Regions from separate parts of the Streptomyces sp. NPDC051684 genome, predicted to be linked through region 1. Evidence: riboswitches for the same ligand, from Rfam matches in the RefSeq annotation. Region 1 holds a riboswitch; each other region holds the start of a gene.

Region 1 (7,042 bases):
GGGTTCGTGTACGGGGCGCCGTTGAAGTGCACGAAGTCGCACGAAAGACCGCGCCGCATCGCCCGGTGGGCGGCGACGGGGGAGTCGTATCCGCCGGACAGCAGAACCAGTGCCCGGCCGCTGGACCCGACGGGCAGACCCGTCAAGCCCGGCAGACGCGTCCACGACAGGTACGTCTCCTTGCGGTCGATCTCGATGGACAGCAGGACCTCCGGGCGCTTCAGCTCCACCGGCAGGTTCGGCATCGCCTCCTTGAGGCTGGCGCCCACCCGCGCGGCCACCTGGGACGAGGTCAGCGGGAACTGTTTGTCCCGCCGCCGGGCCCGCACGGCGAAACTCCGTACGGGCCCGAGGGCCGCACGTTCCCGCAACGCGTCGACGCCGGCTCGAGTGATGTCGGCGAGAGTGCTCGGGACGCGCACGGCCGGTTCGACGGAGTTGAACCCGACCACACGCTGCGCGCGCTCCACCAGTGCCTCGATACTGACCGAGCCGTCGCCGCCCAGCACGGTCACGTTCTGGGCGGTCTTGATCCACGTGGAGCCGCCGACACCGCGCAGGGCGACCCGCAGGTTGTCGTGCAGCCGCTCAGTGAACCGGTGACGATTGCGCCCCTTGAGGAAGATCTCGCCGTGTTTGAGCAGCACGCAGGGCCCGTACGAGGCGGTGGGCCGCTGCGCGGGCACGAAGGGTTGGTCGGGCATGAAAGTCAGAAGTCCCAGTCGTCGTCGTCCGTGTCCTCGGCCTTGCCCATGACGTACGAGGAGCCCGACCCGGAGAAGAAGTCGTGGTTCTCGTCCGCGGCGGGGGACAGGGCAGCGAGGATCTCGGGATTGACCTCGGTCTCGTCCGCGCCGAAGCGGGCCGGGTAGCCGAGGTTCATGAGCGCCTTGTTGGCGTTGTAGCGGACGAAGACCGCGACGTCGTCCATCAGTCCGAGCGGCTCGTACAGCTCACCCGAGTACTCCAGCTCCAACTCGTAGAGATGATCCAGGAGTTCGTGCGTGAAGGCCCGCATCTGCTCCTGCTCTGCCGGGGACCGCTTCTCCAGACCCCGCTGGTACTTGTAGCCCGAGTAGTAGCCGTGCACCGCCTTGTCGCGCAGGATCAGGCGGATCATGTCGGCCGTGTTGGTGAGCAGGGCGTGCGTCGAGAAGTGCAGCGGAAGGTAGAACCCGGCGTACAGCAGGAGCGAGGAGAGCAGTGTCGAGGCGACCTTGCGCTTGAGCGGGTCGTCGCCGTAGTAGTGCTGGAGGACCGCCTTGCAGCGCCGCTGGAGTACGTCGTTGCCGACAGCCCACTCGTAGGCGTCATCGATCTCCGGTGTCGTGGAGAGGGTGGAGAAGACCGACGAGTAGCTGCGGGCGTGCACGGCCTGCATGAAGGCGATGTTCGTGTACACCGCCTCCTCGTGCTCTGTGCGGGCGTCCTGGATCTGCACGATCTCGCCGACGGTCGCTTGCACGGTGTCGAGCATGGTCAGCCCGGTGAACACCCGCATGGTGAGCGTGCGTTCGTCGGCGCTGAGCCGCTGCTGCCAGGCGCCCACGTCGTTGGACAGCGGCACCTTCTCCGGCAGCCAGAAGTTGGAGGTCAGCCGGTTCCAGACCTCCAGGTCCTTCTCGTCGGTGACCCGGTTCCAGTTGACGGGGCGCAGCCGGGCGGCCGGGTTGTGCCGGTAGGACGGAGGCGTGACCGAGAGTTCGGCCAGGGCGGGGATGGTCGTCATCGTTCGTGCTTTCGCGAGGAGTGCGGGCAGGGGAGGGAGATCAGAGAGTGCAGGCCAGGCAGTTCTCGATCTCGGTGCCGGCCAGGGCCTCCTGGCGCAGCCGGATGTAATAGAGGGTCTTGATGCCCTTGCGCCAGGCGTGGATCTGGGCCTTGTTCAGATCACGGGTCGTGGCCGTGTCCCGGAAGAACAGCGTGCAGCTCAGCCCTTGGTCGACATGCTGAGTGGCCGCCGCGTAGGTGTCGATGATCTTCTCGTAGCCGATCTCGTACGCGTCCTGGAAGTACTCCAGATTGTCGTTGTCCATGTGGGGTGCCGGGTAGTAGACACGGCCGAGCTTGCCCTCCTTGCGGATCTCCACCTTGGAGGCGATGGGGTGGATGGAGGCGGTGGCGTCGTTGATGTAGCTGATCGACCCGGTCGGCGGCACGGCCTGGAGGTACTGGTTGTAGATCCCGTGCTCCTGGACCGACGCCTGCAGAGCACGCCAGTCGTCCTGCGTGGGAAGCCGCACACCGGCGTCGGCGAACAGCGTCCGCACTCGCTCGGTCGCGGGCTCCCACGTCTGCCCGGTGTACTTGGCGAAGTACGAGCCGTCGGCATAGGCGGACGTGGCGAAACCGTCGAAGGCGGCGCCACGCTCGATCGCCAGCCGGTTGGAGGCGCGCAGCGCGTGATAGGCCACGGCGTAGAAGTACATGTTCGTGAAGTCGACGCCCTCCTCGCTGCCGTAGTGGATGCGCTGCGAGGCGAGGTAGCCGTGCAGGTTCATCTGGCCGAGGCCGATGGCGTGGGACTGGTCGTTGCCGTGGGCCACGGACGGCACCGCGTCGATGTGCGACTGGTCCGAGACGGACGTCAGGCCCCGCACCGCCGTCTCGACCGTGGAGCCGAAGTCGGGTGAGGCCATGGTGGCCGCGATGTTCAGCGACCCGAGATTGCAGGAGATGTCCTTGCCCACGGTCTCGTAGCCGAGCGAAGTGTCGTACGTGCTGGGCGTGTTGACCTGGAGGATCTCCGAGCAGAGGTTGGACATGTTGATCCAGCCCTCGATCGGGTTGGCCCGGTTCACCGTGTCCTCGAACAGCAGATACGGGTAGCCCGACTCGAACTGCAGCTCCGCGATCGTCTTGAAGAACTCGCGGGCGCTGATCGTGGTCTTGCGCACGCGCGGATTGGCCACCAGGTCGTCGTAGTGCTCGGTCACCGAGAGGTCGGACAGCGGGCGGCCGTACTCGCGTTCCACGTCGTACGGCGAGAACAGGTGCATGTCCTCGTTGCGCTTGGCCAGTTCGAAAGTGATGTCGGGAACGACCACGCCCAGCGACAGCGTCTTGATGCGGATCTTCTCGTCCGCGTTCTCCCGCTTCGTATCGAGGAACCGCATGATGTCCGGATGGTGCGCGTGGAGGTAGACCGCGCCCGCGCCCTGCCGTGCGCCGAGCTGGTTCGCGTAACTGAAGGAGTCCTCAAGGAGCTTCATGACGGGAACGACGCCGGACGACTGGTTCTCGATCTTCTTGATCGGCGCGCCCTGCTCGCGCAGGTTCGTGAGGAGGAGGGCCACGCCGCCACCGCGCTTGGACAGCTGGAGCGCGGAGTTGATGCCGCGTCCGATGGACTCCAGGTTGTCCTCGACGCGCAGGAGGAAGCACGAGACCAGTTCGCCTCGCTGGGCCTTGCCCGCGTTGAGGAAGGTCGGCGTGGCCGGCTGGAAGCGACCGCTGAGCATCTCGTCGACGAGGCGTGAGGCCAGAGTCTCGTCGCCCGCGCCCAGGTACAGCGCCGTGGCGACGACGCGGTCCTCGTACCGCTCCAGGTACTGCGATCCGTCGAAGGTCTTGAGGGTGTACGACGTGTAGTACTTGAAGGCGCCGAGGAAGGTGCGGAAGCGGTGCTCGTGGGCGTAGGCCTGCCGGTACAGGCCCTCGATGAAGGCCCAGTCGTAGCGGCGAATCGGCTCCGCTTCGTAGTAGTCGTGGTCGATGAGGTAGGTGATCTTCTCCTGGAGGGTCGGGAAGGTCACCGTGTTGGGGTTCACGTGCTGCAGGAAGTACTGCCGGACGGCCTCGCGGTCCTGGTCGAACTGGATGCGGCCGTCGCAGTCGTACATGTTCAGCATCGCGTTGAGCGCGTGGTAGTCCTTGCGCGTGCCCACCGACTCGCGCTGGGCCGCGGGAACCGTGACCGCCGGGGTGAGGGTGCTCACGCCGTCCGCCTGACCGTCGCTCGTCCGGTCGTCGGTGAGTGTCGTGTCCAAAACCTCTCCAGCCCTTCTCGTACGGCGCGGACGTCGCGGTCCGTGCCCAGCAGTTCGAATCGGTACAGCTCCGGCACACTGCACTTCGCCGAGATGACCCGGCCGGCCAGGCAGTAGTCGACGCCGAAGTTCGTGTTGCCCGAGGCGATCACGCCGCGCAGCAGTGCGCGGTTGGCCTCGATGTTCAGAAAGCGGATCACCTGTTTGGGGACCGCGCCCGCGCGTTCCCCGCCGCCGTAGGTCGGCACGACCAGCACGTACGGATCGGTGACGACCGGCATGCCCTCGCGGTGGGGGTGCAGGGGGATACGCACGGCCGGCAGGTCCAGGCGCTCCACGAAGCGTTTGGTGTTCTCCGAGACGCTGGAGAAATACACGAGACCGCTCAACGGTTCCGTCGCCTCCTCTCGCTCGTTCCCGTATCGGTCCTTCGAGGGCGGGAAGGGAGGCGGAGGCGTGGATGCCGAACAGGGGGCTGCGAGGTGACGACACACCTCGGCCACGTCCGGGTCACTGCCACGCGGCCCTCCCTCGGGGCCTCGAAGCGCACGCACCGCGGATCGGTGCGCACGCCGGTGGCAGGTCTTCGGACTCGCGGGCCCGCCCTCCGAACCGGAGGACACCTACTGGCCGTCGCTTCCCAGCCCCTGTTCGACAGGGCCCAGTGCGTGTGACGGCGGTCGTTCCCGCTCACCGCTGCGGGGCAGTCCCGGAATCTCACCGGGTTCCCTCTTGCCTCGCCCGGCACGTATGCGCCCGGCGAACCACCAGCACGGAGAACACTACATCTAGGTCCAGGGGAATGCAGGCAAGCCAGATGTTGTGTCGCAGTCGAAAATTAGGTAAACCTAACTCCGTCGCTTCCTTCGCGTCTTCGGGCTCCTTCCGGACCGCTTGGTGCCGCCGAGGGCGCGTGTGTGCCGGGCGTGTCGGCGCAGCTCGGTGACGAGTTCCTCGTCCTCCGCGTTCTGTGTCCAGGCCGCCTCAAGCCGCTCCAGGAACGAGGCCACGTCCGACAGGGCTCCGCGCATCGACTGCATGCGAGAGCTCTGTGCGCCGAGCTGTCTGCGCTGCGCCAACAGCGATTCGAACTGGGGAAGTGGCAGGGCGACCATGCGCCGACCGTCGATGGTGATGTGCTGCGGCTCGCGTTGCATGACTGTGTCCCCCCAGGGTGGAGCCGTGGTGCTACGACGTGCCGGGCCGGGGCGCTCGTTGCCCCGGCCCGGTGGCCATTGCCCGGTCGGGGTCAGGCCGTGGAGCCGTCCAGTTCGCCGCGGACGGTGCGTGCGGCCGCGACGAGGTTCTCCAGCGACGCTCGCGTCTCGGGCCAGCCGCGGGTCTTCAGGCCGCAGTCCGGGTTCACCCACAGCCGTTCGGCAGGGATCGCCTCCAGCCCCTTGCGGAGCAAGGATGCCGCCTCGTCGTTGCTGGGGATGCGAGGGGAGTGGATGTCGTAGACCCCGGGGCCCGCTTCGCGCGGGTAGCCGTGTTCGGCCAGTTCGTGCGCGACCTGCATGTGGGAGCGGGCCGCTTCGAGGCTGATGACGTCGGCGTCGAGGTCGTCGATCGCCTGGACGATGTCGCCGAACTCGGCGTAGCACATGTGCGTGTGGATCTGGGTCTCCGGCCGCACGCCGGCGGTCGTCAGCCGGAACGCCTCGGTGGCCCAGGCCAGGTACGAGGCGTGGTCCGCCGCGCGCAGCGGAAGGGTCTCGCGCAGGGCGGGCTCGTCGACCTGGATGACGGAAGTCCCATTCGTCTCAAGGTCGTTGACCTCGTCACGCAGGGCGAGTGCGACCTGGCGTGCGGTGTCGCCGAGCGGCTGGTCGTCGCGGACAAAGGACCAGGCGAGCATGGTCACGGGCCCGGTCAGCATGCCCTTGACGGGGCGGTCGGACAGCGACTGGGCGTACGTGGTCCAGCGCACCGTCATGGGGTCGGGGCGGGAGATGTCGCCTGCCAGGACCGGCGGCCGGACATAGCGCGTGCCGTACGACTGCACCCAGCCGTGCTGCGTCGCCAGGTAGCCGGTGAGCTGCTCGGCGAAGTACTGGACCATGTCGTTGCGTTCGGGCTCACCGTGCACCAGGACATCGATCCCGGTCTTCTCCTGGAAGGAGATGACGTCCCGGATCTCGTTCCTGATGCGCTCCTCGTAACCCGCGGTGTCGATCCGCCCGGTCCGCAAGTCGGCTCGTGCGGTGCGCAGTTCGGTCGTCTGCGGGAACGAGCCGATGGTGGTGGTCGGCAGCAGCGGCAGCCCGAGGTGGGCACGCTGGGCGACAGCCCTTTCCGGATACGCCTGGGCGCGACGCGTGTCGGACCCGGTGACGGCGGCGGCGCGGTCCCGCACCGCGGGGTCGCGGGTGATCGGCGAGGTGGCGCGGGAGGACAGGGCGGCGCGGTTGACGGCGAGTTCGGCGGTGATCGCGTCCGTGCCCTGGGCGAGGCCCCTGGCGAGCGTGGCGATCTCGGCCGTCTTCTGGCGGGCGAAAGCGAGCCAGCGCAGGATCTGCGGGTCGATGTCGCGCTCCAGGGACGCGTCGAGCGGGACGTGCAGCAGCGAGCAGGAGGCGGCGACGTCGACCCGGTCGGCGAGGCCGAGCAGGGTGCCGAGCGTGGCGAGGGACTTCTCCAGGTCGTTGACCCAGATGTTGCGGCCGTTGACGACGCCGGCGACGAGGCGCTTGCCGGGCAGTCCGCCCACGGCGGCGAGCGCGTCGAGGTTGGCGGCGGCTGCGTCGGTGAAGTCGAGGGCGAGGCCTTCGACGGGCGCCTTGGCGAGCACGGGCAGGGCGTCGCCGAGCCGGTCGAAGTAGGAGGCGACGAGGAGCTTGGGGCGGTCCGTGAGGGCGCCGAGGTCGCGGTAGGCGCGGGCGGCGGCGTTCAGCTCGGCCGGGGTGCGGTCCTGGACCAGGGCGGGCTCGTCGAGCTGCACCCACTCGGCTCCGGCCGCACGCAGATCGCCGAGGACCTCTGCGTACACGGGCAGCAGCCGGTCGAGCAGCGTCAGCGGATCGAAGTCGGCCGCGACGCCGGGCGCGGGCTTG
Region 2 (7,042 bases), on a different contig from region 1:
CCGGACCGCGCCCGGGTCACCATGACCGCGCCTTTCATGCGGGCGTACACCGAACTCCTCGTCCGCACCTGCCACAAGCGCGGCGCCCACGCCATCGGCGGGATGGCGGCACAGGTGCCGAGCAAGGACCCCGAGGCCAACGAGGCCGCGTGGGCGAAGGTCCGCCTGGACAAGGAGCGCGAGGCCGAGGACGGCTTCGACGGATCCTGGGTCGCGCACCCGGCGCTGGTCCCGCTGTGCCGGGAGGTCTTCGACGGCGTGCTCGGTGACGAGCCGCACCAGCTGAGCCGGACCCGCGAGGACGTGGAGGTGACACCCTCGCAGCTGCTCGCGGTCCGCAAGGTGAGCGGTCCACCGACACCCCAGGGTGTGCGCACCAACGTCTCGGTCGCGGTCCGCTACTTCGCCGCCTGGCTGCGCGGACAGGGCGCGGTCGCACTGGACGGTCTCATGGAGGACGCCGCCACCGCCGAGATCGCCCGCGTCCAGGTCTGGCAGTGGCTGCGCCACCGGCAGGTCGACCGGGAGACGGTCCTCGCTCTCCTCGAAGAGGAACTCTCCGCTCTCGTGGCCGAGTTCCCCTTCGCTCCCCTCGACGAGATCCGTGCGCTCTTCGAGCGCACCGCGCTCGCCACCGAACTCCCCCTCTTCTTCACGCCCGACGCCTACACGCGCCACCTCGTGCGGACCACGGAGCGGCAGTCATGACCATCGACGTGAACCGTATGGGAGTCGTCGGAGGCGGCCAGATGGGCGCGGGCATCGCCGAGGTCTGCGCCCGGGCCGGCATCGACACGATCGTGTGCGAGGCCGACGCCACAGCCGTACAGCGCACCCGCGACCGCATCACGGCCTCGCTCGGCAAGGCGGTCGACCGGGGCAAGTGCACAGCCGCGCAGGCGCAGGGCGCACTCGGCCGGACGACGTTCACCGGGGAACTGGACGATCTTGCCGACCGGCAACTCGTCATCGAGGCGATCGTCGAGAACACCGACGACAAGACGGAACTGTTCGCCGCTCTCGACAAGATCGTCGAGGATCCGGCCGCCGTGCTCGCCACCAACACCTCCTCGATCCCCGTCATGCGCCTCGGCATGGCGACCGGGCGCGCCGACCGCGTCGTCGGACTGCACTTCTTCAATCCGGTGCCGGCCCTGCCCCTGGTCGAGGTCGTCACATCGCTGCACACCTCGGCCGGGACCGCCGCGCTGGTGGAGCACTTCGCCACGGGGACACTCGGCAAGACCGTGGTGCGCTCCCGTGACCGCGCCGGGTTCGTCGTCAACGCGCTGCTCGTCCCGTACCTCCTGTCGGCGATCCGTATGACGGAGTCCGGCTTCGCGACACCGGCCGACGTCGACCACGGCATGGAGCTCGGCTGCGCACATCCCATGGGACCGCTGCGGCTCGCCGACCTGATCGGGCTCGACACCGTCGCCGCGATCGCCGAATCGCTCTACGAGGAGTTCAAGGAGCCGCTGTACGCACCGCCGCCACTGCTCCAACGCATGGTGGAGGCAGGCCTGTTGGGGCGGAAGACCGGGCGGGGCTTCCATGTCTACGAGCAGGTGGCCACCGAGAACCACCGGGGCTGAGGGGCCCGGGTACCGCCGCCGGAATGAGGGACGGCGACGGTTGAGCCCGTGGGGCGTGGGTCGGCGCACGACGCCGGTCCACGCCCCACGGGCTTTCGGCCGTCCAGCTCTCAGGTGGCCCATCTCACCGTCCGGAATCCGGACCATCTGGCCACTCTCCGCCACCGGCCCGTAGGGTGAGCGCTGCAGCTGGTTCGCCCCGTCCGCCAGGCGGGATGCGTCGCAAGAGGGAACCCGGTGGGAATCCGGGACTGCCCCGCAGCGGTGAGTGGGAACGACCGCCGTCATACGCACTGGGTCCGACAGACAGGGCCTGGGAAGCGACGGCCAGTAGATGTCCTCCATGACAGGAGGACGCGCCCGCGAGTCCGAAGACCTGCCATCTGCCCGTGCGCGTACGACGCGCGCACGGACATTCCGGTGACCTCGAGGGCGGGTCGGCGTACATATCCGGCGAACGATCGCGCCTTTGCCGCGCGAGGTCGTACCGCCGTTTCTGTCGCTCCTTCGCGCGCTCGGGTCTTCGGGATCCCAGGGATACGTCTCTCGAAGGAGAACTCCGTGACCACCAAGACCGCAGCCGCGGCAGCACGGGCCACCGTGTACGGCTACCCGCGCCAGGGCCAGAACCGAGAGCTGAAGAAGGCGATCGAGGGGTACTGGAAGGGCCGCATCACCGCCGACGCCCTGCGTACCACCGCCGCCGAACTGCGCCGCACCAACCGTCAGGAAATGGCGGCGGCCGGCATCGACGAGGTCCCCACCGGTGACTTCTCCTACTACGACCACGTCCTCGACACCACCGTCATGGTCGGTGCGATCCCGGAACGCCACCAGGCCGCCGTCGCTGCCGACGCCCTCGACGGGTACTTCGCGATGGCCCGCGGCACCCAGGACGTGGCGCCGCTGGAGATGACCAAGTGGTTCGACACCAACTACCACTACCTGGTGCCCGAGTTGGGTCCGGACACGGTGTTCACCGCCGACTCCACCAAGCAGGTCGCCGAGCTGAAGGAGGCCCTCGCCGAGGGCCTCACCGCCCGACCGGTTCTGGTGGGCCCGGTCACGTACCTCCTGCTGTCGAAGCCGGCGCCGGGCGTCGCCACGGACTTCGACCCGCTGACGCTGCTGGACCGGCTGCTGCCCGTGTACGCCGAGGTCCTCGCGGACCTGCGTGCCGCCGGTGCCGAGTGGGTGCAGCTCGACGAGCCCGCCCTGGTCCAGGACCGTACCGCGGCCGAGCTCAACGCCGCCGAGCGCGCCTACCGCGACCTCGGTACCGCGACCGACCGGCCGAAGCTCCTTGTGGCCTCCTACTTCGACCGGCTCGGCGATGCCCTTCCGGTGCTCGCCAAGGCGCCCGTCGACGGCCTCGCCCTCGACTTCACCGACGCCGCGGCCGCCAACCTCGGCGCGCTCGCCGCCGTCGGCGGTCTGTCCGGCAAGCGGCTGGTCGCCGGTGTCGTCAACGGGCGCAACATCTGGGTCAACGACCTGGAGAAGTCCCTCGCCACGCTCGGCACCCTCCTCGGCCTCGCCGACCGCGTCGACGTCGCAGCCTCCTGCTCCCTGCTGCACGTGCCGCTGGACGCCGCCCTGGAGAAGGACGTCGACCCGCAGATCCTGCGCTGGCTGGCCTTCGCCCGCCAGAAGACCGCCGAGATCGTCGCCCTCGCCAAGGGCCTCGCCCAGGGCACGGACTCGATCACCGCCGACCTGGCGGTCAACCGGGCCGCGCTGTCCTCCCGCGCCACGTCGCCGATCACCCGCGACCCGGCGGTGCGCGCCCGTGCCGCCGCCGTCACGGAGTCCGACACCCGTCGCGCCCAGGCGTACCCGGAGCGGGCGACGGCCCAGCGCGTCCACCTGGGACTGCCGCTGCTGCCGACCACGACCATCGGCTCGTTCCCGCAGACCACCGAGTTGCGCACCGCCCGGGCCGACCTGCGCACCGGCCGCATCGACACGGCCGGCTACGAGGGGCGCATCAGGAACGAGATCCGCGACGTCGTCTCCTTCCAGGAGAAGACCGGCATCGACGTCCTCGTGCACGGCGAGGCCGAGCGCAACGACATGGTGCAGTACTTCGCCGAACAGCTCACCGGCTACCTGGCCACGCAGCACGGATGGGTGCAGTCCTACGGCACCCGCTACGTCCGCCCGCCGGTCCTGGCCGGGGACATCTCCCGCCCCGAACCGATGACGGTGCGCTGGACCTCGTACGCCCAGTCGCTGTCGGACCGCCCGGTCAAGGGCATGCTCACCGGCCCGGTCACCATGCTCGCCTGGTCCTTCGTCCGCGACGACCAGCCGCTCGGCGACACCGCACGCCAGGTCGCCCTGGCCCTGCGCGACGAGGTCAACGACCTTGAGGCGAACGGCACTTCGATCATCCAGGTCGACGAGCCGGCACTGCGCGAGACCCTGCCGCTGCGCGCCGCGGACCACGCCGCGTACCTGGAGTGGGCGACCGAGGCGTTCCGGCTGTCGACGACGGGGGTGCGGCCGGAGACCCAGATCCACACGCACATGTGCTATGCCGAGTTCGGCGACATCGTCCAGGCCATCGACGACCTCGACGCCGATGTCATCAGCCTGGAGGCCGCCCGCTCACACATGCAGGTCGCCCGCGAGCTGGCCGAGCACGGCTACCCGCGCGAGGCCGGGCCGGGTGTCTACGACATCCACTCCCCCCGCATCCCGAACGCCGAGGAGGTATCCACCCTGCTGCGCAAGGGACTTGAGGCCATTCCCGCCGAGCGCCTGTGGGTCAACCCGGACTGCGGCCTGAAGACCCGCGGCTGGACCGAGACCCGGGCCTCCCTGGAGAACCTGGTGTCCGCCGCACGAACCGTGCGAGCGGACCTCGACCCGGCCTGACGCATTGCGGTGGGGGCGCCGGTCGCACAGGGCGCCGGCGCCCCCACCGCCGCACCCGAGCGCCTTTCACGAAGCAGGGGGACAGTCGTGAAGCAAGAGCCGACGACCGTAGTCGTCAACGGAAAACCCATGATCGCCGTACCGGTCAAGCAGTACGAGTCCCTCCTCGCCCTGCGCAGGCAGCTGGGGGCCCAGGGAGCGCGTATGCAGTCACTGCGGAGAGCACTCAGCGATGTGGCCGACTTCCTGGAACGGCTCGCTGCGGCCGATCGTGAGCGCACCGATCCGGTCCTTGAGGCCTCGACGGACACGAGGACGGATTCTTCGCGGGCGCGAGCCTCTTCGAGCCCAGCGGGCGCGTCCGCCGGCCGGCGGACGCCTGTCGATCGACGCGGACCGGCGCACGCACGTGCCGTATCCGGTCGAGGGGCAGGGATTCTGATTTCCAGTCCGGTCTCCTGTCCGGAGGCCCGCCCCATCGCACCTCCCGTATGCCGGAAGGACCCCACCATGACCCAACGCGTCTGGTTCGTCTCGCCCGCCATGAACGCCTCGCTGCGGCAGGCCCGGTTCGACGACGGGGCCCCGCTGGACGCCGCGGGCCGCGAGGCCGCCGGTGCCGCGGCCTGTGCGCTGCCGAAGCCTGCCCTGGCCGTTGTGTCCGGGAGCCGACGCTGCCGTGAGACCGCCGAGCTGCTGGGCCTCGGTTCGCCCGTCGCGCCGGACGAGTTGGCCGCACCGGACACGGGCAACTGGCGCGGCCGGACCTTGGCCGAGGTGAGCGAGACAGCACCGCAGGATGTCGCCCAGTGGCTCGGGGACCCCGCTTTCCCCGCCGGAGGCGGGGAATCGGTGGCCGCCGTGTGCGCGCGGGTGTCGCGCTGGCTCGACGCGATGGCCACTGACGGCGGTCTCGTGATCGCCGTCGTGGAGCCGGAGTTGACGCGCGCCGCCGTCGTACACGCCCTGGGCGCACCGCTGTCGGCGTTCTGGCGCTGCGACGTGACACCGCTGACAGTCACCGAACTGAGCGGGCGCGACGGGCGCTGGAACGTGCGCTGCGGCCGACCCCTCGCCCAGCCCCGAGCTTCCGTCGGCCCGCTTCCTCAGTAGGTGCCGTCGCGGAAGCGGCTCAGCAGCGCCGCGAGGGCGCAACGCGGGCAGTCGGCCGCGATGCCGCTCCGCGCTCCTGATGGTGACACGGCACAGGAGCCCTCGGCGCAGTCCCCCGCCAGTTCCTCAAGCTCCTCAAGGAGGCGCTGCGTCCGTTTCGCCTGCTGGGCAAGGACGCGCACCTTGGCGCTCTGGCCGCCGAATCTGCCTTCGGCTCGCGACGAGTTGCTCGTACTCCTCCACGGTGAGTGCGACGGCCTCCCGGCCGCCGAGGACGATGTGTCGGGGCTGCATCTGTCTGCCCACTCGGCTCCTCGCTTCGTCGCCGGACCAGTGGTGCCGGGGTAAACGAGTGAGGGCCCCCGGATGGTTCCGTGGGCCCTCATTTCTGCCTCGATCCGCGTGCTCGGCCGGCTGGTCAGTTCCCTGCCGGCACCGCCTGGCCTGCCGTGGCAGGCTTGGGATTGAGCAGCCGCTCGGCAAACTCGCCGAAGATCAGTCCGAATCCCGTCCACAGCGTGAGCTGGATGGCGAGGGCGGAGAGTCGGAAGCGCCAGAGCACAGCAGCCGGGAAGTGCTCGGGCACCTCGTTGATCACGGGCAGGAACTGGAAGGCCAGACCGACGACCACGGCGAAGGCGAGGACGGCGACCACGGCGGCCCACCAGTTGCCCATGCGGGGTGCGAGTCGCTTGCCGAGGATGGTGGCCGCGACCGCGAGGAGGATGCTGAGCACCATCATCAGGAAGTACAGGGTGGTCCGTTTGCCGATGGTGTCGGAGTTGCCGACGGCGGGCGGGTTGGCCGGGTACTTCAGGAACGGTACGACGTACACGGCGAGCAGCGCACAGCCCGACAGCAGCAGCGCGGTCGCGCGGGGGCCGAAGCGGCCCACACGACCGAGCGCGAAGCAGTAGGCGAGTGCCGCGATGCCGCCGAAGGCGACGCCGTAGACGAGGACGCCGGTGGCGAGTCCGGCCGTCGACTGGAGGCCGCGGGAGACGAGTTCGACCTCGTCGCCGTGCGAGTGGCCGGCGTGCGCCTCCTCGAATCCGATGGCCTTGTCGACCATCGGCTCGCCGAGCCAGTAGGAGATGACGAGGGCGAGCACGCCGGCCGCGAGACCGGCGAGCATTCCGCGAACGAGCAGGTTGCGTACGGTGGTTGAGTTCATGAGAGCGCGACGTTCCTCTGTGTTCTCAGTGGCAGGGGAAGCCGAGCAGGTGACGGGCGTCGTGCACCCATTCGTGAACGTCCGCTCCGCTGAACACGGAGGTGGCGCCCTGTTCGGCGCCGACGAAGTACAACAGGACCAGCATCAGGACGCCGAAGAAGATCGCCCAAGGGGCGATGGCCTTCAGCGGCAGCTTGGCCGGAACGACGGGGGTGGTGGCGGTCGGCTGGGCGACGTGTTGCGCCATCGCGCAAGGCCTCCTTCGGGAGTTCGCGTCCCA
Region 3 (7,042 bases), on a different contig from region 1:
CTGGCCACCCAGCACGGCTGGGTGCAGTCCTACGGCACCCGCTATGTCCGCCCTCCGGTCCTCGCGGGCGACATCACCCGCCCCGAACCGATGACCGTGCGCTGGACGACGTACGCGCAGTCGCTCACCGGGCGTCCGGTCAAGGGCATGCTCACCGGCCCGGTCACCATGCTCGCCTGGTCCTTCGTCCGCGACGACCAGCCACTGGGCGACACCGCCCGGCAGGTCGCCCTCGCCCTGCGCGACGAGGTCAACGACCTTGAGTCAAATGGCACTTCGGTCGTCCAGGTCGACGAGCCCGCGCTCCGCGAGACGCTTCCACTGCGCGCTGCCGACCGCGCCGACCATCTCGCCTGGGCCACCGAGGCGTTCCGCCTCACCACCAGCGGCGTCCGTCCGGACACGCAGATCCACACCCACATGTGCTACGCCGAGTTCGGTGACATCGTGCGGGCCATCGACGCCCTCGACGCCGACGTCATCAGCCTGGAGGCGGCCCGCCCCACATGCGGATCGCGCACGAGCTGGCCGCTCACGGCTACCCGCGCGAGGCCGGTCCGGGCGTGTACGACATCCACTCGCCGCGCGTTCCCAGCGTCGACGAGGCAACGGTCCTGCTTCGTACGGGTCTTGAGGCCATCCCCGCCGAGCGGCTGTGGGTCAATCCGGACTGCGGCCTGAAGACCCGCGGCTGGGCCGAGACCCGGGCCTCCCTGGAACACCTCGTCACCGCCGCACGCGCCGTCCGTGCGGAGCTCGGGACGAACGGCACCGCGCACTGACGCACTGCTGTGAAGCGCTCGCCCCTGGTGCCGACATTCCGGCACCAGGGGCGAGGGACGCTCACCGGGCCTGCGTCAGGCAGTCGGCGCGTACGTGCGCTTTCCTCGCCGGTACGCGATCTCGCCGAGCGCGATGTCGCAGAGCACGAACGCCGCGAGCGGCAGGCCGAGCAGCGGCACGAAGTAGCCGAGCAGGGCGATCACCACCAACGACGGCACCACGACGTACGGCGGCACCTGCTGCCAGGCGCCGCGCGGGACCGGCCGCCCGAAGGCGGAGCCGCGTCCGCGCTGCCACCACATCCGATACCCCCACACGATCAGGAGCACCACGGCCAGGGCGAGCGCGCCGAGGGCGATCTGGTTGACGAGGCCGAACAGGTTGCCGGTGTGCAGGTCGATGCCCCAGCGGGACAGCTTGGCGAGCACCGGGTAGTCGGCGAACCGCACCACGTCCGTGACCCGGCCGCTCGCCGGGTCGACGGCGACGGCATCCTGCTTCTCCGGCCAACTCCGTTGGATCTGCTGGACGACGTACGCCGAGGAGGCGTCGGCGGGCGGGACGATCTCCACCGGGTTCGAGAGGCCTTCGGCGCGGGCCGCCTTCAGCACCGCGTTCAGGCCGACGCCGCCGTCGCTTCCAGGCGCACTCGACCCGCCCATGTCGTGCCCCGCGTGTTCGCCGCCGGAATCCGGGGCCGCGGTCGCGGTGACGGCCGGTGTCGTCTGGCCGAGCGCGGCACGCAGGTCGGTGATGCTCGCACCCGCGTACGTCGACCAGGTCAGGCCCGTCGCGGACAGGAAGAAGAGTCCGAGCGCCGCCCAGACGCCCACCGACCCGTGCAGCGAAAGGGTCCGCCTGCGGCCGCTCGTGCCGCGGATTGCGCGGCGGGAGCGGCGGCGGCCGAACCAGAGGACGAGGCCGCCGCCCGCGATCACCCACGTCCAGCTCGCCGCGAACTCGCTGTAGAGACGGCCCACTTGGCCGAGGTGGAGGTCGCGGTGGAGCTCGTCGATCCAGGTGCGCAGCGGCAGCGCGCCGGTGGATCCGTACTGTTCGAGGGCGCCGCGGATCTCGCCGTCGTACGGGTTCACGAACACCGCGAGCGTGTGGTCGGCGTCGACTCCCGCGACGCCGGAGAGCATGACCCGGGTCGTCGCCCCGGCCTCGGGCGAGGGCCGCACGGCGCTGACGTCTCCTTCCGGATGAGCCTTGCGGGCGGCGGCGACCTGATCGGCGACGGGCAGCTCGGACCTGCCCACGGGAACGTTCAGCTCATGGGCGTAGACGATCTTCTCGGCCTGGAAGGAGCCCGCGTAGAGCAGGCCCGTGACCGCGGCGACGAACAGGAACGGGGCGACGAACACCCCGGCGTAGAAGTGCAGTCGAAGCACCAGCGGGCGAAGTGACGCCCAGGCCGACCGGGTGGCGGGCGGTGACGGCGGTGCGTCCCGGCCCTCTTCCACCGGCCGGGAATCCGGGGTGTCCGAGGTTTCGGAGGTGATGGACAACGTGGTCCTCCAGTTCTGGGCAGCACGGAGTCCGGGCGCGGGCCGCTCGGCCCTGGGCGCATCCGGATCCGGTGCGGTGCATGGGGACTCGGCCGCGCGGGCCCGCTCAGGGCGTGCGCACGGCCGACGCCCGAGGGTGCGGCGCAGCCTCGGGTGAACCGGCTGTCGTCAGGCGACAGCGTTCCCTGCGGGTGGACCTCTGGAGGTGATGGGGTCCGCGAGGAGGAGCTCGCGCGGCGTACGGTCGCGCCGGGCGCGGCGGACCCGGACGCGCGGCCGGTGCGGCGGAGTCGGAAGGCGGAACGGGAGCCTGAGCGGTGCGACGATCCGGCCGACGACGCACCTCGCGAGGCGGAACGCGGCCTGCTCACCGTACGCGAGCCACAGCCCGCTCAGCACGGCGGCCAGCAGGTGGGCCGTGAGCATGCCGGAAGATGACATGCCACCCATGTCATGACCGCCGTGTGCCATGTCATGTATGCCGCCCGTACCACTCATGCCACTCATCGGGGCCATGGCACCCGTCGAGCCGGCCGGCATGGACTGCATGGGCATGTCGCCCATTCCCGTGGGCTCCATGGGCGCGCGGCACAACACGTGGTCCAGCCACCGCCCGGCGACGGAACCGCCGGACGCCGCCGGGTGCGTGACCACCTGCGCCCACGAGAAGAAGACGTGCAGCGCCGCCTGCGCGGCCACCGTCAGACCCACGACCGGCAGGATTCCGCGCTCACGGCCGGTGGGCACCCACGCCGCCGCACCGGTGGCCGCGCATCCGGCGGCCAGAGCCCACCAGGGCACGGTGTCACCGGACATGAGCGTGTGCGCCAGCGCCGTGAGCAGCACGCAGACGGCCGCGAGCATCGCGGCCCGTCCAGCGCGAGCGTCCCGGCGTGTGGTCATGGCCGACCCATCTTGGCATCCGCGCCCCGGTGATCACCGGCAGGTTCGCAACCCGGCATGCGCACCGCGGAAGCCACGTAGGATCGCCAGGTCATCACCGCGACGGGTGACAGGAAGCCGGTGCGAATCCGGCACGGTCCCGCCACTGTGACCGGGCAGAGCGCGTCAACGCTGCCCGGGAGTCAGGTCACTGGCCCGTCGCGGGCTTGTTCCGAGGAGCGCGGACTCCGTAGGAGGCTTCACGTGTACGACGGTCCGTACCGTCCCCATGCCCTTCCCCCTTCCCCTGTGCGACGGCTCTCCCGTGCGCGGCCGCGGCGCTTCGCCGTGCGGGCCTCGGCCGCCCTCGCCGCGCTGTCGGCAGCGGTACTCACCGCCGGTTGCGGCCCGTCCGGCACGGCGTCCTCGGCGTCCGAGCGCGCCGACGACCGCCCGAAGTCGTCGACTGCCGAGGGATTCCCCGTCACCATCGACAACTGCGGCGTCAAGACGACGTACGACAGGCCGCCGTCGCGCGCGGTCACCATCCATCAGCACCCCGCCGAACTCCTGCTCTCCCTCGGTCTGAAGGACCGGATGGTCGGCACGGCGTTCCCCGACTCAGTCGTCCTGCCGAGCCTGCGCGAGGACTACGCGTCGGTGCCGGAACTGGCCACGCGGGCACCGTCGTTCGAGAACGTCCTCGAAGCCGAACCCGACTTCGTCTACGGCGGCTACTCCAGCGCGTTCGACGAGAAGGAGGGCCGCTCGCGCAAGGCGTTCGCCGACGCGGGCATCGACACGTACCTCAACCGCGAGTACTGCGGCGGGAAGAACGTGACGATGCGCGACACCTACGCCGAGATACGCACCATCGGCAAGATCTTCGGAGTCCCCGACCGCGCCGACGCCCTGGTGTCCGACCTCCGCCGACGGGTCGCGAAGGCGAGCACCGCCGTCCGCGACCGGCCGCGGGTCCCCGTGTTCGTGTACGACAGCGGGGACAAGTCCGCCTTCACCGCGGGCGGCAAGGGCCTGGGCACACAGCTGATCCACCAGGCGGGCGGCCGCAATGTGTTCGCCGATCTGGACGACGTGTTCGGCGATGTCTCCTGGGAGCAGGTCGTCGACCGCAGGCCCGAGGTCATCGCGATCTACGACTACGCGGGCGACAAGAGCGTCGAGCAGAAGAAGCGCTACCTGCTCGCGCAGCCCGCGCTCGCCGACGTACCCGCCATCAAGCACAAGCGGTTCGTCGTGCTGCCGTTGACCGCGACGCTGGTCGGGGTCCGGTCGGCGTACGCGGTGGAGGGGCTCGCGCGCGGGCTGCACCCGGAGAGCTTCACGTGACGGCGCCCGCGGTCACCGACAAGCAGCCGGCCGGCGTGCGGGACCGACACATCGGCCAGGGGGTGCGGCTCACCGCCACCCTGGTCGTGCTCGCCGCGCTGCTTCTCGTCTCGCTGACGGCCGGACTCGCCATCGGCTCGGTGCGGGTGCCGCCCGGTCAGGTGTGGGGCATCGTGACGCACGCGCTGGGCGCCGACTGGTGGGGCGGCGCGGACTGGTCCCGAGCGCGCGAGACGATCGTGCTCGACGTGCGGGCGCCGCGTGTCCTGCTCGGCGCGAGACCGGCGCCGGTCTCGCGGTCGTCGGCACCGCCCTGCAGGCCCTGGTGCGCAACCCGCTCGCCGAGCCGTACTTGCTCGGTGTCTCGTCCGGTGCCTCGCTCGGGGCGGTCGCGGTCCTCGTGTTCGGGGTCGGCGTGTTCGGGGCGATGTCACTGTCGGCGGCGGCGTTCGCGGGTGCGCTCGGCGCGCTCGTCCTCGTCTACGCCACCGCGCGCACGGGTGGACGCATCACGTCCGGCCGCCTGATCCTGTCGGGTGTCGCGGTCGCGTCCATTCTCAGCGCGCTGCTCAACCTGCTGCTCACCACGGACCGCGGCAACGAGGCACGTACGGTCCTCGCCTGGACGCTGGGCGGTCTGGGCGGGGTGTCCTGGAACTCGCTGTGGTTGCCGGGACTCGGCCTGCTCATCGGGATCGGCGTCCTCATGGTGCAGGCGCCGAACCTGAACCTGCTGCTCGCGGGCGAGGAGGCCGCCACGACGATGGGCCTGGACGTGGCCCGTTTCCGCGCGCGGATGTTCGTGCTGGTGTCGCTCGTGACCGGTGTGCTGGTCGCGGCGGCCGGGCCGATCGGCTTCGTCGGCCTGATGCTGCCGCACATCGTGCGGCTCCTCGTCGGCGGCGACCACCGGCGCGTGCTGCCGACGGCCGCCCTGGGCGGCGCCGTGTTCCTCGTCTGGGCGGACATCGCGGCTCGGACGGTCGCCGCGCCGATGGAGATCCCGGTCGGTGTGCTCACGGCGCTGTGCGGCGGCCCGTTCTTCCTGTGGCTGATGCGACGGGACGCGCGGCGCACGAACGCGGGAGGTGTCGGATGACGCCCGCCGATCTCGCGGTCGAGAACCTCACGCTGACAGCGGGTGCCCGACGGCTGGTCGACGACGTCTCGCTGACCGCCCGCCAGGGCGAGACCGTCGGCCTCGTCGGCCCCAACGGCAGCGGCAAGTCCACGCTCCTGCGGGCCGTCTACCGGGTGCTGCGCCCGGACGCGGGAACGGTGCGTGTGGACGGCGCCGACGCGTGGTCGCTGCCGGTGCGCCGCCTGGCCCGCACGGTGGCCGCCGTCGTGCAGGACGCGGGGGCCGACGTGGAGCTGACGGTGGCCGAGGTCGTCGCGATGGGGCGCGCCCCGCACAAGCGTCTACTGGCGGGCGACACGGCGCAGGACGCCGCCCTGATCGAGTCATCACTCGCCTCCGTGGACGCAGCCGATCTCGCCGACCGCCCCTTCGCCCAGCTCTCCGGCGGCGAACGCCAACGCGTCCTCATCGCCCGCGCCCTGGCCCAGCAACCGTCCCTCCTCGTCCTCGACGAACCCACCAACCACCTCGACATCCGGCACCAGTTGGAGATCCTCTCGGCCCTGCGCCGACTGCCCGCCACGGTCCTGGTGGCCCTGCACGACCTCAACCTGGCGGCCCACTACTGCGACCGCCTGTACGTCCTGCGGGAAGGGTCGGTCGTGGCGTCGGGTCCACCGGGCGAGGTGCTCACGCCACGACTCCTCTCCGAGGTCTACGAGGTGACCGCCGAGGTCGTCGTCCATCCGCGCACACGACGGCCGCAGGTGACATATCTGCCGACGGACGAAGGAGGTCTTGGGTAGGACAACCGGGCGACTCGGGAATCGGTGTGGCCGCCGGCCGCGTTGGATCAACCGTCGGCCGCACGCCCCTGCTTCGTCCGCTTCCTCCAGGAGACCTCACTCATGGCAGAGCTCACGTCAGAGCCAGAGATCGACGCCCTCGTGTTCGACGTGCTGGGCACACTCGTCGACGAACCCGCCGGGATCCGTGCCGGTATCCGCCGACTCGCGCCGGCCCTCGACGACTCCACGGTCGAGGAACTCCTGGGGCTGTGGCGGCACCACATTGAGCGCGAGCAGCGACGCGTGGTCGACGGTGAGCGGGCCTACGCCGCCAGCCAAGTCGTCGACCTGGAGGCCGCGCGGGTCGTCGCCGAGGCCGCCGGGGTCGACGATGCGGCGGCGGTGGCCGAGCTGGCCCTGGCGGGGCGCAGGCTCCCGCCGTGGCCGGACACGGTGGCGGGGCTTGCCCGGCTCGCGCAACGGTTCCCGTTGATCGGACTGTCGAACGCGAGCCGGACGGCGCTGCTCGGCCTCAACGCACACGCCGGACTGCGCTGGCACCAGGCGCTGTCCGCCGAGGACGCCCGGACGTACAAGCCGGACCCGGCGGTCTACCGGCTGGCCGTCGATGTCTCCGGGCTGCCGCC
Region 4 (7,042 bases), on a different contig from region 1:
CGACCCCCGCGCCCGTCATCGCCGAGCCGAAGTACACCGGATGCGCCTCGGTGCACGCCGTCTGGTCGGCGAGCGCATCGAACAGTCGGCCGTACGTGACCGACTCCTCGTCCTTGACGTACGCCTCCAGGAGCGCGTCGTCCCGGGCCGAGAGCACGTCGACGAGGCGGGCGCGATGGGCCGTGTCCTCGGCGGCGTAGGGAACGCAGTGGGCGTCCCGGCCGCCGAGGCCGTGCGGCACCGTGTTCATCGGGATCACGGCGGGCGTGAGTTTGCGGCGCAGGTCGTCCAGGAGCGCGGACTCGCGGGCGCCCGCACGGTCGACCTTGTTCACGAACACCACGGTGGGGATGCGCAGCCGGCGCAGGGTGCGCATCAGGACGCGGGTCTGCGCCTGTACGCCCTCCACGGCGGAGACGACGAGCACCGCCCCGTCGAGCACCCCGAGGACGCGCTCGACCTCGGCGATGAAGTCGGGGTGGCCGGGCGTGTCCACGAGGTTGACGTTCGTGCCGTCGACCGGGAACGACACCACGGCCGACTTGATGGTGATGCCGCGCCGGCGCTCCAGGTCGAGGGAGTCGGTGCGGGTGCTTCCGTCGTCGACCCGGCCGAGTTCGTCGATCACACCGGCCGTGTGCAGGAGCCGCTCGGTCAGGCTGGTCTTACCGGCGTCGACGTGCGCGAGAATTCCAAGATTCAGCAATGCCACTGGCAGTCGAGTCCTTGAAGGAAGGGAGTGCCACGGCGGGATTCGCGGTGGCCTTCGAAAGGATCAGGACTGCAGTGCGCATGGATCGGTCCTCACGCTCGGGGACGCGCGGCCGGCTGCCGCGTCGAGATCAGTGCAGCAGCGGGCCGGGCGCCCCGGCAACCGATTTATCCGGCGTCGGCCATCCGCGCCGACCACCGCTGCTCGACCTTGGCGAGCCGCCAGTAGGCGAGGGCGGCCACCCACACCGCGACGAACAGACCGACGATGACGTACCCGACGTTGTCGAGGTCGAGCCCGGCGATCCACCCGGTCACCGCGTCGCTCAGGTCGAGCTTGTCGTGCAGGACGCCGACGAGTTCGATGGTGCCGATGAAGAACGCGACCGCGATGGACAGGCCGGTGATGGTGAGGTTGTAGAACACCTTGCGCACCGGGTTGGAGAACGCCCACTGGTAGGCGAAGTTCATGAACGTGCCGTCGAGCGTGTCGAACAGGCTCATGCCCGCGGCGAACAGCAGCGGCAGGCACAGGATCGCGTACCACGGCAGGCCCGCCGCGGCGCCGCTGCCCGCCATCACCATCAGCGTCACCTCGGTCGCGGTGTCGAAGCCGAGCCCGAAGAGGAAGCCCAGCGGGAACATCTGGCCGGGCCGGGTGATCGACTTGGTGAAGCGGCCGAGGATCCGGTTCATGAACCCGCGCGAGTCCAGGTGCTCCTCGAGCCGCCGCTCGTCGTACGAGCCCGCGCGCATCGCCCGGAAGACCTTCAGGATCCCCATCAGGGCAACGAGGTTGAGCGCCGCGATGAGGTACAGGAACGTACCGGAGACGGTCGTGCCGACGACGCCGAGCACCTGGTGGGTGGTCGAGCCGTCGTTCAACAGCGTGCCGGCGAGCGCCGCGCCGCCCGCGACGAGCGCCGCCATCGCGACGACCACGCTGGAGTGGCCGAGCGCGAACCAGAAGCCGACCGAGACGGGCCGCTTGCCGTCGGCCATCAGCTTGCGGGTGGTGTTGTCGATGGCGGCGATGTGGTCGGCGTCGAAGGCGTGCCGCATCCCGAGTGTGTACGCCGTGATGCCGAGGCCGATGCCGAAGGCCTTGTTGCCGACTTCGTAGTGCTCGGGGACGACGAGCAGGAAGAGCACGCCGAACGCGACGACGTGCAGCGCGGCGATCACCGCGATCAGGCCGGCCGTGCGCAGCGTGTCCTCGCGGCGCCAGCGGAAGGCAGGGGGAGGGGTGTTCAGGGCAGGGGTCGGGGAGTTCCCGGGCAGGGTCATGCGTCGATCACGCTCCAGCACCTCGTGGATCACTTCGTGAGATGCCGCGGCCGGTCTCCTGGCTTACGGGCGTGCCCGCCGTTCCGGCCTTCCCAGCGGCTGGTGGCCGCCAGTGGCGTACAGGATGGAACGGCGCGCTCCGGACGTCGCTGTCCGAAACCCGATCACAGTGGCGAGGGCCGCTCCGGAATGGGCCCCTGAGGGGCCGTCACCGGTCTTCCCGAGCACCACGGCCCGACCACCCTACTACCTAGTCGGAAGCGCGCTCACGGGCCCGGCGGATCTCCTCGTATGCCTTCTCCCGGCCCTCCCAGTTGGAGCCGTCGACCGACTTGCCGGGTTCGAGATCCTTGTAGACCTCGAAGAAGTGGGTGATCTCCAGGCGGTCGAACTCGGGGATGTCCTCGATGTCCCGGGTCGCGTCGTGCCGCGGATCGTGCGCGGGTACGCACAGGACCTTCTCGTCCGGGCCCTTCTCGTCGCTCATCACGAACATGCCGATCGCCCGGCACTCGATGGCGCAGCCGGGGAACGTCGCGTCGCCGGTCAGGACGAGCGCGTCCAGCGGGTCGCCGTCACCGCCGAGCGTGCCCTCGATGTAGCCGTAGTCCGCGGGGTACTGCGTCGACGTGAACAGCATCCGGTCGAGCCGGATCCGGCCGAGATCGTGGTCCATCTCGTATTTGTTCCGGGACCCCTGCGGGATCTCCACGATCACGTCGAACGCCTCGGCGCGTGCCTGACTGCTGCCCAATGTGGCCTCCTTGCCGCATTCCGACGCCCCCGAGTGTGCGCCGTGGCGGGCGAGGGCGGAACCCCTCAGGCGGCCGGGGGAATGGGGAATTCGAGTTCGGGCCGGTCCCAGGCGACGGCCGGCGGGCGCGCGGGCACCGTGCCGGTGCGGTGCGCGCCCATGCCGCGGTAGAAGCCCTCGGCGGGCGGGTGCGCGACGACCCGGACGTGGTCCAGGCCCGCCGCCAGGGCCTGCGCCCGCATGTGGTCGACGAGCAGCCGCCCGATGCCCCGGCCCTGCGCCTCGTCCGCGACGAACATCAGGTCCAGCTCCGGCGGCTCGGTGAGCAGCGCGTAGAAGCCGAGCACCCGCTCGTCGGCCACGTCCACGGCTACGTGGACGTGGTGCGCCTCGATGTAGTCGGGGCCCACCCGGTAGCCCGCGACCATGGAGGCGTAGGGGTCCCGGTAGGCGGTGGAGCCGCGCACGAGGCGGGTGAGGCGCCGGGCGTCCCGGGCGGTGGCCCGCCGGACGCTGACGGCCGGGGGCCCGCCACGGCGCGTAATGCTCGCGTTCATGTGTCGAGTATTACGTACTCGGGGGCGGGGTCAGGCGGTGGGCACCGTGGAGTGCGCCTGGCGCAGGAACGCGGCGTTGTCCGGGCTCTGGCGCAGCTTGTCGAGCAGGGCCTCGTAGGAGGCGGCGGGGTCGCGGCTCTGCAGGGCGCGCCGCAGTCCGCGGGTGACGGTCAACTCGGCGGCGGGGAGCAGGAGTTCATCGCGGCGGGTGCCGGAGGGGGTGAGCTCGACGGCGGGGTGGACGCGGCGCTGCGCGAGGACGCGGTCGAGGCGCAGCTCCATGTTGCCGGTGCTCTTGAGCTCCTCGAAGTAGTAGTCGTCGGCGCGGGAGCCGGTGTCGACGAGGGCGGTGGCGAGGATGGTCAGGGAGCCGGCCTCCTCGGCGTCGCGGGCCGCGCCGAAGAAGCGCTTCGGGCCGTGCAGGGCGGCGGCGTCGACACCGCCCGACAGGGTGCGGCCGCTGGCGGAGGCCGCGTTGTTGTGCGCCCGGCACAGCCGGGTGAGGGAGTCGAGAAGGATCACCACGTCGCGGCCCTGCTCGGTGAGGCGCTTGGCGCGCTCCACGGCGAGTTCGGCGAGCGCGATGTGCGCCTTCGCCGGGCGGTCGAACGTCGAGGCGTACACCTCGCCGCGCACGGAGCGGCGCATGTCGGTGACCTCCTCGGGGCGCTCGTCGACGAGCACCACCATGAGGTGGACGTCGGGGTGGTTCGCGGCGAACGCGGCGGCGAGCTGCTGCAGCAGCACCGTCTTGCCGGTCTTCGGCGGCGCGACGATCAGGCCGCGCTGTCCCTTGCCGATGGGTGTGAACAGGTCGACGACGCGTCCGGCAAGCCCGGCGGCCGGGTGCTCCAGGCGGAAGCGCTCGCTGGGGTGCAGCGGGGTGAGATCGGCGAAGCGCGGGCGGCGGCGGGCCGTCTCCGCGGGGGCCCCGCCGACGGTCTCGACGTGTGCGAGGCCGCGCGGCCTGCCGCGCGCGCCCTCGACGAAGTCGCCCTTGCGCAGGCCGAGTTGGCGGATGAGGTGGGCGGGGACCTGGACGTCGTGCGACGTGGGTTCCAGGTCGGCGGCCCGCAGGAAACCGTGCCCGTTCCCGCCGATGTCGAGGACGCCGGCGGCGCGGACGGGTTCTTGTTCCTGGGAATCGGTGGTGGTGCTCGTGGCTGGTGTGGTGGTGGTCGTGGTCATGGCGATCACAGGTCCTTTCGCGGCCTGGGCCGCGGACGCGAGGGGCGTGAGGGGGCAGGGAAGGGGAGGGATCCGGCGAGTGGCAGGGGCGGCAGAGCGCGCCCCGCGGCCGGGGAGAACCCGGTGTCGCGGCAACGGGTGAAGAGCCCGCCAGAAGCCGCTGACCAGGAATGACGTGCGCCGTGCGGTGACAAAGAGATGTCGAACCGCGTGCGCTGAAAAGAGAGATTCGGTACCGGCGCCTCGAAACGGGCGAGCACATGTACCGCCTTGACCGTACCACCCGACCCCTGCCGCGCGGCAAGCCCCGATGCCGGCGTCCGCGCGCCCTATGCTGATCGGCCATGTTCACCGATCAGGGCCCCACCCTCCGCGAGCTGGCCGTTCAGGCGCTGTCCTCGGTCGAGCGCGGCTACGACCTGCTGGCGCCGAAGTTCGACCATACGCCGTTCCGCACCCCGGACGTCGTGCTCGACGCCGTGGGCCGCGCGCTCGCCGGTCTCGGCCCGTACGACACCGGGCTCGACCTGTGCTGCGGCACCGGGGCGGGCCTGCGCGTGCTGCGTGAGGCGGGGGTCGGGCGGGCCGTGGGCGTGGACTTCAGCGGCGGCATGCTGGACGTCGCGCGGCGCGGCGAGCCGACGGCCGACTGCGTGCGCGCGGACGCGCTCGCGCTGCCTTTCGGCGAGGTCTTCGACCTGGTGGTGAGCTTCGGGGCGTTCGGACACTTCCTGCCGCGCGAGTGGCCGCGGCTGTTCTCCGAGGTGTGCCAAGTGCTGCGCCCCGGCGGGCAGTTCGCGTTCCCGCTGCCCGCGCCGGCGCGCCCCGCCTCGCCGGCCTACTGGGCGATGCTCGGCTTCGACGGTGCGATGCGGGTGCGCAACGCGGTGTGGCGGCCCCCGTTCGTCATGTACTACCGGCCGTTCCGGCTCGGCGACGTCCGCCGCGCGCTGGACCGCGCCGGGTTCGACGTCGCCCTGCACGCGCTGCCCGATCTCGGCGACCGCCCGGACGGCAGCCCCCGGTGCCGACTGGTGGTGGCCACGCGTCGCTGACGGGTCCCGCCGGATCGCGCAGCAGGCCCGCCGCGCCTAGCGTGGAGCCGTACCTGCCGGGCCGCGTCGTGTCCGGTGGCCGACGGAAGGTGTCGCGACATGTCCGCTCGTCCTGAAGGCGCGCCGGTCTGGGCCGACGCCATGTTCCCCGACCTGGAGGCCGCGAAGGGCTTCTACGCGGAGCTGTTCGGCTGGACCTACGACGAGGGCAGCGCCGAGTTCGGCAACTACACGCAGGCGAAGACGCCCGACGGCAAGCATGTGGCGGCGCTCGTGCCGCAGATGCCGGGCGCGGAGGGCGTGCACCCCGCCTGGAACCTGTATCTCGCCACCGCGGACATCGGCTCGGTCGCCGAGCGGATCAAGGACGCGGGCGGCAGCCTCATGATGGACCCGATGCAGGTCGCGTCCTTCGGCACGATGCTCACCGCCCAGGACCCCGCCGGCGTCGTCTTCAGTGTGTGGCAGCCCGACACCCACGAGGGCTTCGAGAAGGTCAACGAGCCCGGCGCGTTCTGCTGGGCCGAGGTCAACACCCGCAACGCCGCGAAGACCGACTCCTTCTTCCCGGCCGTCTTCGGCTACGACGTGAAGAAGATGGACGACGACCAGATCGACTTCAACGTCTGGCAGCTGAACGGCGAACCGGCCATGGGTCGTATGCAGATGACGGACGACTTCCCGCCGCACGTGCCGAGTCACGTCAACGTGTACTTCGTCGTCGAGGACTGCGACGCGGCCGTCTCCACCGTCCAACGCCTGGGCGGCAAGCTGTACTTCGGCCCCGTCGACACCCCCTTCGGCCGGTTCGCCGCGGTCGGCGACCCGCAGGGTGCCGCGTTCTCGGTCATCGACGTGACGTCGACCCAGGGCGAGATGCCGGACCTGTCCTGACGGTCAGTCGCGCGGCGGGAGCTCGAACCCCAGCTCCCGCGCGGCGCGTTCGGGGGTCGGCTGCGCCCACCGCTCCACCGCTTCGGGGGTCTGCGTGGACGACAGGGACCTGATCTCCGCCCGGTCCAGATAAAGCGTGCCGTTCAGGTGGTCCGTCTCGTGCTGCACGATCCGCGCGGGCCAGCCCGTGAACTCCTCGTCCACCGCGCGCCCCCGCTCGTCGAGGGCGCGCAGCCGCACACGCTCGTGCCGGGCGACCACGGCCTGGTAGCCCGGCACGCTCAGGCACCCTTCGTAGAACGCCGCCCGGCGCCCGCCCACGGCCTCGTACGCGGGGTTGACGAGCACCCGGAAGGGCTGCAGCGTCCGCCCCCGCGCCGCCCGCACCTCCTCGCTCACGGCCGCCGCGTCCTCGATGACGGCGAGCCGCAGCGGCACGCCGATCTGCGGCGCCGCGAGGCCGACGCCGGGCGCGGCGTGCATGGTGACCCGCATCGCGGCGATCAGCCGGGCGAGCAGCCCGTCGGAGAGCTGCCCGTCGACGGGCCCGGCGGGGCGCCGGAGCACCGGGTCGCCCGCGGCGACGATCGGCAGCG

What was found. Region 1 has a riboswitch for cobalamin ahead of nrdI (class Ib ribonucleoside-diphosphate reductase assembly flavoprotein NrdI). Riboswitches for the same ligand answer to the same signal wherever they lie in the genome.
Region 2: linked by a shared signal. The riboswitch ahead of metE (5-methyltetrahydropteroyltriglutamate--homocysteine S-methyltransferase) and the one ahead of nrdI (class Ib ribonucleoside-diphosphate reductase assembly flavoprotein NrdI) in region 1 are both predicted to bind cobalamin.
Region 3: linked by a shared signal. The riboswitch ahead of ACIA8D_RS28120 (ABC transporter substrate-binding protein) and the one ahead of nrdI (class Ib ribonucleoside-diphosphate reductase assembly flavoprotein NrdI) in region 1 are both predicted to bind cobalamin.
Region 4: linked by a shared signal. The riboswitch ahead of ACIA8D_RS27140 (HoxN/HupN/NixA family nickel/cobalt transporter) and the one ahead of nrdI (class Ib ribonucleoside-diphosphate reductase assembly flavoprotein NrdI) in region 1 are both predicted to bind cobalamin.

What each region holds. Positions count from the first base shown of each region.
Region 1 is NZ_JBITCS010000038.1:26,268-33,309, forward strand. Features, by position in the region: gene thiI (tRNA uracil 4-sulfurtransferase ThiI) at 1-704, opposite strand, end outside; gene nrdF (class 1b ribonucleoside-diphosphate reductase subunit beta) at 710-1,729, opposite strand; gene nrdE (class 1b ribonucleoside-diphosphate reductase subunit alpha) at 1,770-3,887, opposite strand; gene nrdI (class Ib ribonucleoside-diphosphate reductase assembly flavoprotein NrdI) at 3,935-4,378, opposite strand; cobalamin riboswitch at 4,549-4,773, opposite strand; gene ACIA8D_RS33995 (hypothetical protein) at 4,838-5,146, opposite strand; gene metE (5-methyltetrahydropteroyltriglutamate--homocysteine S-methyltransferase) at 5,239-7,042, opposite strand, start outside.
Region 2 is NZ_JBITCS010000025.1:11,488-18,529, reverse strand. Features, by position in the region: gene aceB (malate synthase A) at 1-708, shown strand, start outside; gene ACIA8D_RS27555 (3-hydroxybutyryl-CoA dehydrogenase) at 705-1,595, shown strand; cobalamin riboswitch at 1,769-1,994, shown strand; gene metE (5-methyltetrahydropteroyltriglutamate--homocysteine S-methyltransferase) at 2,157-4,475, shown strand; gene ACIA8D_RS27545 (histidine phosphatase family protein) at 4,986-5,588, shown strand; gene ACIA8D_RS27540 (hypothetical protein) at 5,582-5,770, opposite strand; gene ACIA8D_RS27535 (CbtA family protein) at 6,007-6,762, opposite strand; gene ACIA8D_RS27530 (CbtB-domain containing protein) at 6,788-7,009, opposite strand.
Region 3 is NZ_JBITCS010000026.1:1,596-8,637, forward strand. Features, by position in the region: partial or broken gene metE (5-methyltetrahydropteroyltriglutamate--homocysteine S-methyltransferase) at 1-782, shown strand, start outside; gene ACIA8D_RS28110 (PepSY-associated TM helix domain-containing protein) at 858-2,249, opposite strand; gene ACIA8D_RS28115 (hypothetical protein) at 2,463-3,197, opposite strand; cobalamin riboswitch at 3,269-3,411, shown strand; gene ACIA8D_RS28120 (ABC transporter substrate-binding protein) at 3,441-4,526, shown strand; partial or broken gene ACIA8D_RS28125 (FecCD family ABC transporter permease) at 4,562-5,625, shown strand; gene ACIA8D_RS28130 (ABC transporter ATP-binding protein) at 5,622-6,413, shown strand; gene ACIA8D_RS28135 (haloacid dehalogenase type II) at 6,516-7,042, shown strand, end outside.
Region 4 is NZ_JBITCS010000024.1:59,170-66,211, reverse strand. Features, by position in the region: gene ACIA8D_RS27145 (GTP-binding protein) at 1-712, opposite strand, end outside; gene ACIA8D_RS27140 (HoxN/HupN/NixA family nickel/cobalt transporter) at 880-1,998, opposite strand; cobalamin riboswitch at 2,029-2,245, opposite strand; gene ACIA8D_RS27135 (inorganic diphosphatase) at 2,249-2,752, opposite strand; gene ACIA8D_RS27130 (GNAT family N-acetyltransferase) at 2,818-3,309, opposite strand; gene rho (transcription termination factor Rho) at 3,340-4,497, opposite strand; gene ACIA8D_RS27120 (class I SAM-dependent methyltransferase) at 4,842-5,552, shown strand; gene ACIA8D_RS27115 (VOC family protein) at 5,652-6,446, shown strand; gene def (peptide deformylase) at 6,450-7,042, opposite strand, start outside.